Regions from separate parts of the Microbacterium sp. HJ5 genome, predicted to be linked through region 2. Evidence: predicted binding sites of a transcription regulator. Region 2 holds the regulator's gene; the other holds the start of a gene.
What was found. Region 2 encodes HrcA, which represses chaperone genes, less so after heat shock. Its sites were predicted from a motif close to TTNGCACTCGNNNNNNNCGAGTGCNAA; they were not measured.
Positions count from the first base shown of each region.

Region 1: groL (chaperonin GroEL) is a predicted target of HrcA. The motif match lies at 1,472-1,498, and genes of this name have one in related genera.

Region 1 covers NZ_JSYE01000012.1:125,034-129,134, reverse strand. The annotation lists gene groL (chaperonin GroEL) at 1-1,437, opposite strand, end outside; gene OB08_RS06145 (cold-shock protein) at 1,607-1,804, opposite strand; gene OB08_RS06140 (LytR C-terminal domain-containing protein) at 1,940-2,509, opposite strand; gene OB08_RS06135 (DUF3263 domain-containing protein) at 2,519-2,776, opposite strand; gene OB08_RS06130 (DUF2332 domain-containing protein) at 2,786-3,778, opposite strand; gene msrB (peptide-methionine (R)-S-oxide reductase MsrB) at 3,878-4,101, shown strand, end outside.
Region 2 covers NZ_JSYE01000013.1:242,850-246,950, reverse strand. The annotation lists gene OB08_RS07635 (16S rRNA (uracil(1498)-N(3))-methyltransferase) at 49-783, opposite strand; gene dnaJ (molecular chaperone DnaJ) at 787-1,902, opposite strand; gene hrcA (heat-inducible transcriptional repressor HrcA) at 1,957-2,997, opposite strand; gene hemW (radical SAM family heme chaperone HemW) at 3,106-4,101, opposite strand, start outside.

The DNA.
Region 1 (4,101 bases), on a different contig from region 2:
GGCGGCGTTGAGGCCCTGGCCCGCGGGGAGCTCGGCGACCTTGTTCGCCACGACGCCCGGCTCGAGGCCGGCGTTGAGGGCGATCTGCTTCAGCGGAGCCTCGATCGCGACGCGCACGATGTTCGCACCGGTCGCCTCGTCGCCCGAGAGCTCGAGGCCCGCGAAGGCTGCCTTGCCGGCCTGGATGAGCGCGACGCCACCGCCGGGGACGATGCCCTCCTCGACGGCCGCCTTCGCGTTGCGGACCGCGTCTTCGATGCGGTGCTTGCGCTCCTTGAGCTCGACCTCGGTCGCCGCGCCCGCCTTGATGACGGCGACGCCGCCGGCGAGCTTGGCGAGGCGCTCCTGAAGCTTCTCGCGGTCGTAGTCGCTGTCGGTGTTCTCGATCTCGCGACGGATCTGGGTCACGCGACCCTCGATCTGCGACGCCTCACCGGCACCCTCGACGATGGTGGTCTCGTCCTTGGTGATGATGACCTTGCGCGCACGGCCGAGCAGGTCGAGGGTGGCGTTCTCGAGCTTGAGACCGACCTCCTCGGTGATGACCTGGCCACCCGTGAGGATCGCGATGTCCTGCAGCTGAGCCTTGCGACGGTCGCCGAAGCCGGGGGCCTTGACGGCGACCGACTTGAAGATGCCGCGGATCTTGTTGAGCACGAGCGTCGCGAGGGCCTCGCCCTCGACGTCCTCGGCGATGATCAGGAGTTCCTTGCCGTCCTGGATCACCTTGTCGACGATCGGCAGAAGGTCCTTGATGTTCGAGATCTTCTGGTTCGCGATGAGGATGTACGGGTCCTCGAAGACGGCCTCCTGGCGCTCCGGGTCCGTGACGAAGTAGGGGTTGATGTAGCCCTTGTCGAAGCGCATGCCCTCGGTGAGCTCGAGCTCGGTGCCGAAGGTCTGCGACTCCTCGACGGTGACGACACCCTCCTTGCCGACCTTGTCGATGGCCTCCGCGATGAGCGCGCCGATCTCGGGGTCGCCGGCGGAGATGGACGCGGTGGCGGCGATCTCCTCCTTGGTCTCGACCTCCTTGGCGTCGGAGAGCAGCTGGGTCGTGATGGCCTGGACGGCCTTCTCGATGCCCTTCTTGAGCGAGATGGGGTCGGCGCCGGCCGCGACGTTGCGCAGGCCCTCGCGCACGAGCGCCTGGGCGAGGACGGTGGCCGTCGTCGTGCCGTCACCGGCGACGTCGTCGGTCTTCTTCGCGACCTCCTTGACGAGCTCCGCGCCGATCTTCTCGTACGGGTCGTCGAGCTCGATCTCCTTGGCGATGGAGACACCGTCGTTCGTGATCGTGGGTGCGCCCCACTTCTTCTCGAGAACCACGTTGCGACCGCGGGGGCCCAGGGTCACCTTGACGGCGTCGGCCAGCGTGTTCAGGCCGCGCTCGAGACCGCGACGGGCCTCCTCATCGAAAGCGATGATCTTTGCCATGTGTGTTTCGTCCTCCCAGGACGGGGCTTATGGATTAGCACTCAGCGAACCGGAGTGCTAATCCATTCTGGCACTCACCCCTGGGGAGTGCAAGCCACCGTGAGAGGCGCCGCAACACGCAGAAACGGGATGCCGCGGCATCCCGTCCCTGGTCTTCGGAAGCGCCGGGTCAGACCACGCGCACCGACTCCGCCTGCGGCCCCTTCTGGCCGGTGCCGACCGTGAACTCCACGGTCTGCCCCTCTTCGAGCACGCGGAAGCCCGACATGTCGATGTTCGAGTAGTGGACGAAGACGTCCTGTCCTTCCGCCGTGATGAAGCCGAAGCCCTTCTCGGCGTTGAACCACTTGACGGTGCCCTGAGTCATGCGAATCTCCTGATGCTGGTACGACTGGCTTCATCGTATGCACGCGGCGATACCGGCCGACGACCGCTCGGCGACTTGTTGACACAGGGGGACACAACTGTTTACCGGGGCGTAACACCCGGCCCGCCACCGGCGTCAGGGGGTGGGTGTCGCCGACTGACCGGCGGCCGTGCGGTCGAGCCCGATGACGATCGTCAGCTGCCTGGTCTCGGGGTCGGCGGGCTGGTAGACCTCGCTCTGCTCGACGCGCGCGCCGCCGATCGCCTCGGCGAGGCCGGCAGCCGCCGCCTGGTCCTCGGGGGTGACGTAGTACACCGTCGTCTCGGCGAAGTCGTCGGCGCTCGCGTCGCTCGGAAGGACCTGGCCGTCGGTCCATCCCGCCCCGACGACGACGTCTTTCATCTGGGTCGCGAGACCCTGCTCCGGCGTCGCATTGAGGATGACCACCTGATAGCTCGTGTCGAGGACCGGGGTCACCTGCGCGGTGGGCTGGGCGGTGGGCTCGGGCGTGGGGAACAGCTCGATGCGGCCGGAGACCAGCAGAGTGCCGAAGATGCCGACGACGATGAGGACGATGGTCGCGAGCGCGGCCCACAGCAGCACGACCCAGCCGCGCATGCGCGGGTTCTCAGCCCGGTGGGCGCCGACTCGCCCGGCATCCGGAAGATCGTCGAAGCGATCCCGGGGGAAGGTCGTATTCGGCACCCGACGATGCTACCGGGCGCGCGCCTGGGAGCCCGCCCGGCCCGCCCGGGCCTGCGCACGTGCGTCGCGGAGACGCCGCAGGCGCTTCACCAGCATGGGGTCGTGCGCCTGCGCGTCGGCCGTTTCGATCAGGCGGCCCAGCAGCTGGTAGTAGCGGGCGGGAGCCAGCCCGAGCTCGGCGCGGATCGCCTCCTCCTTCGCCCCGGCGTGCCGGCGCCACTCCGCCTCGAAGGCGAGGATGGCGAGGTCGCGGTCGGAGAGGGGCACGTCCTCACGCTAGCCGCGGCGGGGCGCCGCGCCGGCGCGCCACTCCACGGAGGCGCCGAGCGGATCCACCGTGGCGAGGGGCTCGCCGTCGCGGCCGAGGACGAACCCGCCCCAGGTGTCGGGGTCGACGGCCGGCCGCCATGCGTCGTGCAGGCCGGGCGGGTCGATCGAGATCCACACCGCTTCGAGCCGGCGCAGCGCATCGAGCAGGCGCTCGCGCCCCGCGCGCGGGATGTGCGGCAGCACGCCGGGGGTCGTCACGACGAGGGTCGCTCCCGCCGGGGCGTGCGCCGCTGCGGCGGCGAGCACCGCGGGATCGGACGCGTCGCCGGTGAACAGCCTCGGCGGCTCGTCGGCCACGATGTCGAGGGCCGCCTCGATGCGCGCCGCCCGGCCCTCCTCGCCCGGCCACACGAGCGCGGTGAGGAACCGGCGGTCCGACGGGTCGGAGGCATCGAGCGGCGAGAGGTCCACTCCCCCGCGCCACACCACCTCGGGCAGCCGCAGCGGCGGATCGCCCGTGAGGTCGCACGCGAGCAACACCGCCGACGGACCATCCGGAGGGTCGAGCGACGGACCGCCGCGGAACCGGTACGAATAGCGGTCGGGGTACAGGCACAGGCCCGCGCTCGCGCCCAGCTCCAGCAGCGCGATGGGCCCCTCCACGGTGCTGAGCGCGGGCAGGAGCGCGGCGCAGCGCTGCGGCTCGTTGGTCTGCAGACGGCGAGCGGATGCCTCGGCGACGACGTCGTCGGCGTGGGCGGCCAGCCACGCCGACCAGGCCGCGAAGGGCACCTCGGGCGCACCCAGCAGGCGGGTCACGGCGAACACGAGCGGCGGCTGGCGGTGCGTCTCGGGGATGTGGGCGAGGATGCCGGCGGTCGCCGGGTCGCCGGCGACGCCGGCCGCCCAGTCGGCGTAGAGCGCGGACCGGCCCGGTGCTTCGTCGCGCGCGAAGCGCCGGTAGCGCTCGGCGACGGCGGACGCGGCATCCGATCTCATCCGTCCATTGTCACGGCATGCTCTCCGCCGCGGCGGGCCGACCCCGCCGGGACTGGGGTTGAATGGAGGGGTTCCACTCGCACGAGCACCGGAGGACTCATGACGTACACCGTCGACAAGAGCGACGACCAGTGGCGCGAAGAGCTCACCCCGCAGCAGTACGCGGTGCTGCGCGAAGCCGGCACCGAGCGGGCCTGGACGGGCGAGCTGCTCGATGAGAGCCGGGCCGGCCTCTACGCGTGCGCGGCGTGCGGCGCCGAGCTGTTCAAGAGCGGCACCAAGTTCGACTCGCACTGCGGGTGGCCCTCTTTCTACGAGTCCAT
Region 2 (4,101 bases):
CGCGGCGGGGCGGGTCGCACTGCGAGCCGGGCGAGAGAGGAGAACGGCTCACCACCGGCCGAGGGCGGCGCTCACGACCGCGAGAGCGGCGGGCCCGGCCGTCGAGGTGCGCAGCACGCTGTCTCCGAGCCGCACGAGGGTCGCCCCGGCCCCCTCCAGCGCGGACAGCTCGTCATCGGCGATGCCGCCCTCCGGTCCGACGACCAGCAGGACATCACGCTCTTCGCCGTCGAGGACGACGCCCGTCAGCCGCGCGGCCCCGCGGGGCTCGAGCACGAGGGTGCGGGATGCCGCGGCCCGTTGCACGAGCTGCCGGGTCGAGGCGAGCGGCCTGACGTCGGGGATCCAGGCACGGTGAGCCTGCTTCGCCGCCTCGCGGACGATCGTCGCCCATCGGGCGCGGCCCTTCTCCGCCTTCGCCGCGTCCCACCGCGACACGCTGCGCGCGGCCTGCCACGGCACGATCTCGTCGATCCCGAGCTCTGTCGCCGCCTGCACGGCCAGCTCGTCGCGGTCGCCCTTCGCCAGCGCCTGCACAAGGACGACGCGCGGGCGCGGGGCTGCGGCATCCGTCCTCGACTCGACGCGCACGACCACTTCGCGCGGAGCGACCGACTCGCAGCGGCCCGTCAGCCACGCCCCGCGGCCGTCGCCCACGGTGACCTCCTCGTCCACGCGGACGCGGCGCACCGACGCGGCGTGATGCGCTTCGGCACCCGTGAGCACGACGACGTCACCGGCGGCGGCGGTGGTCGCCTCGTCGAGCACGAAGTGCAGCGCCACCGGTCAGCCCCGGAACCGGTCGCGGAGCTTCGCGAAGAGACCCTGGTGGAACTCGGCCAGACGCGGCGCCGGCGCCTTCGTGCGCTTGGCGAAGTCCTCGATGAGCGCCCGCTCCTTGCCGTCGAGGCGCGTGGGCGTGACCACGTGCACTCCGACCCGGAGGTCGCCGCGCTGAGTCCCGCGCAGCGGCGTGATGCCGCGGCCCTTGATCGTGAGCACGTCGCCGCCCTGCACGCCCGGGCGGATCTCGAGCTCGACGGGACCGTCGAGCGACTGGATGGTCGTGTTCGTGCCGAGGATCGCGTCGGGCATCGAGACCTCGAGCGTAGCGAGCAGGTCGTCGCCGTCACGGCTGAAGACCTCGTGCGGGGCGACGGTCACCTCGATGTAGAGGTCGCCGTTGGGGCCGCCCGCCTGGCCGACCTCGCCCGAGCCGGGCAGCTGCAGCCGCAGTCCGGTCTCGACGCCCGCGGGGATGTCGAGGGAGACGGTCCGGCGTGCACGCACGCGACCCTGCCCCTGGCACGTGCCGCAGGGGTAGGGGATGGTCGTGCCGTAGCCCTGGCACACGTTGCAGGGCTGGTTCGTGAGCACGTTGCCCAGGAGGCTCCGCACCTGGCGCTGGATGTGACCCGTGCCGTGGCAGATGTCGCACGTGACCGGCGACGTGCCGGGCTGGCAGCACGAGCCCTGGCAGGTGTCGCACAGCACGGCGGTGTCGACCTCGATGTCGCGGTGGACGCCGAACACGACGTCGCCGAGCTCGAGCGAGACGCGTACCAGCGCGTCCTGGCCGCGCTCGCGGCGGGACCGTGGGCGGCCCCCACGCGCGCCTCCGCCTCCGGCGGCGCCGAAGAAGGTCTCGAAGATGTCATTGAAGCCGCCGAAGCCCGAGGCGCCGCCGAACGCGCCGTCGCCACCGCCCATGTCGTAGCGGGCGCGCTGATCGGGATCGCTCAGCACGTCGTACGCGTGCGTCACGAGCTTGAAGCGCTCGGAGGCCTCTTCGCCGGGGTTCACGTCGGGGTGGAGCTCCCGCGCGAGACGCCGGTACGCCTTCTTGATCTCGTCGAGGGATGCGTCCCGGGAGACACCGAGGACCTCGTAGTGGTCAGCCACATTCGCCTTCCTGCCCGCGGGATGCGCGGGATCGTTCGTGTGTGCGCGGCCGCGTCAGCGGCTGCTCTCGTCTTCTTCGAGCATCCGCGTCAGATAGCGGGCGACGGCTCTCACCGCCGCGAGGTTCGTGGGGTAGTCCATGCGGGTCGGGCCCATGACTCCGACGCGCGCGCGGGAGCCGGTCGCGTCGTAGTCGCTCGCGACGATGGAGGCCTCGGCGAGGCCGAACGGCTCGTTCTCGCGGCCGATGCTGGCGGCGAGGCCCTTCTCGTCGGCGACCATCTCGCCCATGAGGCGCAGGATCGTGACCTGCTCCTCGATCGCCTCGAGGAGGGGGTAGATGCTGCCGCGGAAGTCGGCCTCGCGCCGTGCGAGGGTGGCACTTCCGGCCATCACGAGGCGGTCCTGCCGGAACTCGTCGAGCTCTTCGGCGACCACCCGCACGATCTCGGCGGTCGCCGCCTGGTGCGGGGCCGTCATGACCGCGGCGCTGTCGAGGCGGTCGGCGATGCGCGTGAGGCCGTCGCGGACGGAGCGGCCGACGAGCAGCGTGCCGAGCTCGGCGCGGATGCGGGCGAGATCGGCCTCGTCGAAGTCGTCGCGCACGAACGCCATGCGCTGCGACACCCGCCCGGTGTCGGTGACCACGATCACCAGCATCCGGCCCCCGCCGAGCTGGACGAGCTCGACGTGCGTGACGTTCGCGCGGGCGAACGAGGGATACTGCACGATGGCGACCTGGCCGGTGAGCTGGGTGAGAGCGCGGACGGTGCGTGCCAGCACGTCGTCGAGGTCACCGGGTCCTTCGAGGAACGACGAGATCGCGGTGCGCTGGGCCGTGCTGAGCGGGCGCACGTCCGCGAGGTGATCGACGAAGACGCGGTAGCCCTTGTCGGTCGGCACACGGCCGGACGAGGTGTGCGGGGCAGCGATGAGCTCCTCGTCCTCGAGCAGGGCCATGTCGTTGCGGATGGTCGCCGCGGACACCCCGAAGGCGTGACGCTCCACGATCGCCTTGCTGCCGACGGGCTCGCGCGTGTCGACGTAGTCCTCGACGATCGCGCGCAGCACCTGGAGCCCTCGCTCGCTGACCATCCCGCCTCCTCACGGCGCCTTTGGCACTCGCATGACTGGAGTGCCAATTCTATCGGATGCCTCGCGCCTCGGCCGGGAGCGCGGGGCGGCCGATCCGCGGCACCGCGCCTACTCGGTGAGCGCCCGCACCACGGCGTCGGCGAGGAGCCGTCCGCGCCGCGTGAGCACGATCGTCCCGTGCAGCGCGGACGGCCCGTCGACCAGGCCGTCGGCGATGAGCGCGGCCACGGCGCGGCGGCCTTCGCCGAGCAGCTCCGACACCGGGAGCCCCTCGCGGATCCGCGTGCGCAGGAGCACGTTCTCGAGCGAGCGCGCCTCGAGATCGGGCACCTCGCGTGCCGCCGCGGGCGACTCCCCCGCCGCGAGGCGCTGCGCGTACGCGGCGGGGTGCTTGACGTTCCAGAACCGCACGCCGCCCACGTGGCTGTGTGCGCCGGGGCCGAAGCCCCACCAGTCGGTGCCCTGCCAGTACGCGAGGTTGTGACGCGAGCGCTGGTCGTCGCTGCGCGCCCAGTTCGACACCTCATACCATTCGAACCCGGCCGCCGACAGCAGGTCGTCCGCCAGCTCGTACATGTCTGCCTGGAGATCGTCATCGGGGGCCGGAACCTCGCCACGACGGATCTGCCGGGCCAGCTTCGTGCCGTCCTCGATGATGAGCGCGTAGGCCGAGACGTGGTCGGGCGCGAGCTCGACGGCGGTTTCGAGCGAAGCCCGCCAGTCGGCGAGGGACTCCCCCGGCGCGCCGTAGATGAGGTCGACGCTGACGTCGAGTCCGGCTGCGCGCGCCGCGGCCACGGCGGTGCGGACGTTCGCCGGGTCGTGGGTGCGGTCGAGTGCGGCGAGGACGTGCGGCACCGCCGACTGCATGCCGATCGACAGACGCGTGACGCCGGATGCCGAGAGCTCGGCCGCCACCGCGTCGCTGACGGTGTCGGGGTTGGCCTCGACGGTGACCTCGGCACCCGGTTCGATGCCGAACGCGTCGCGCACGCCGTCGAGCATCCGCGCGAGGTCGCCCGGGGGCAGGAGGGTCGGCGTGCCACCGCCGAAGAAGACCGTCGACGCGGGTCGCAGCGGCCCGGTCCGCTCGAGGACTCCGCG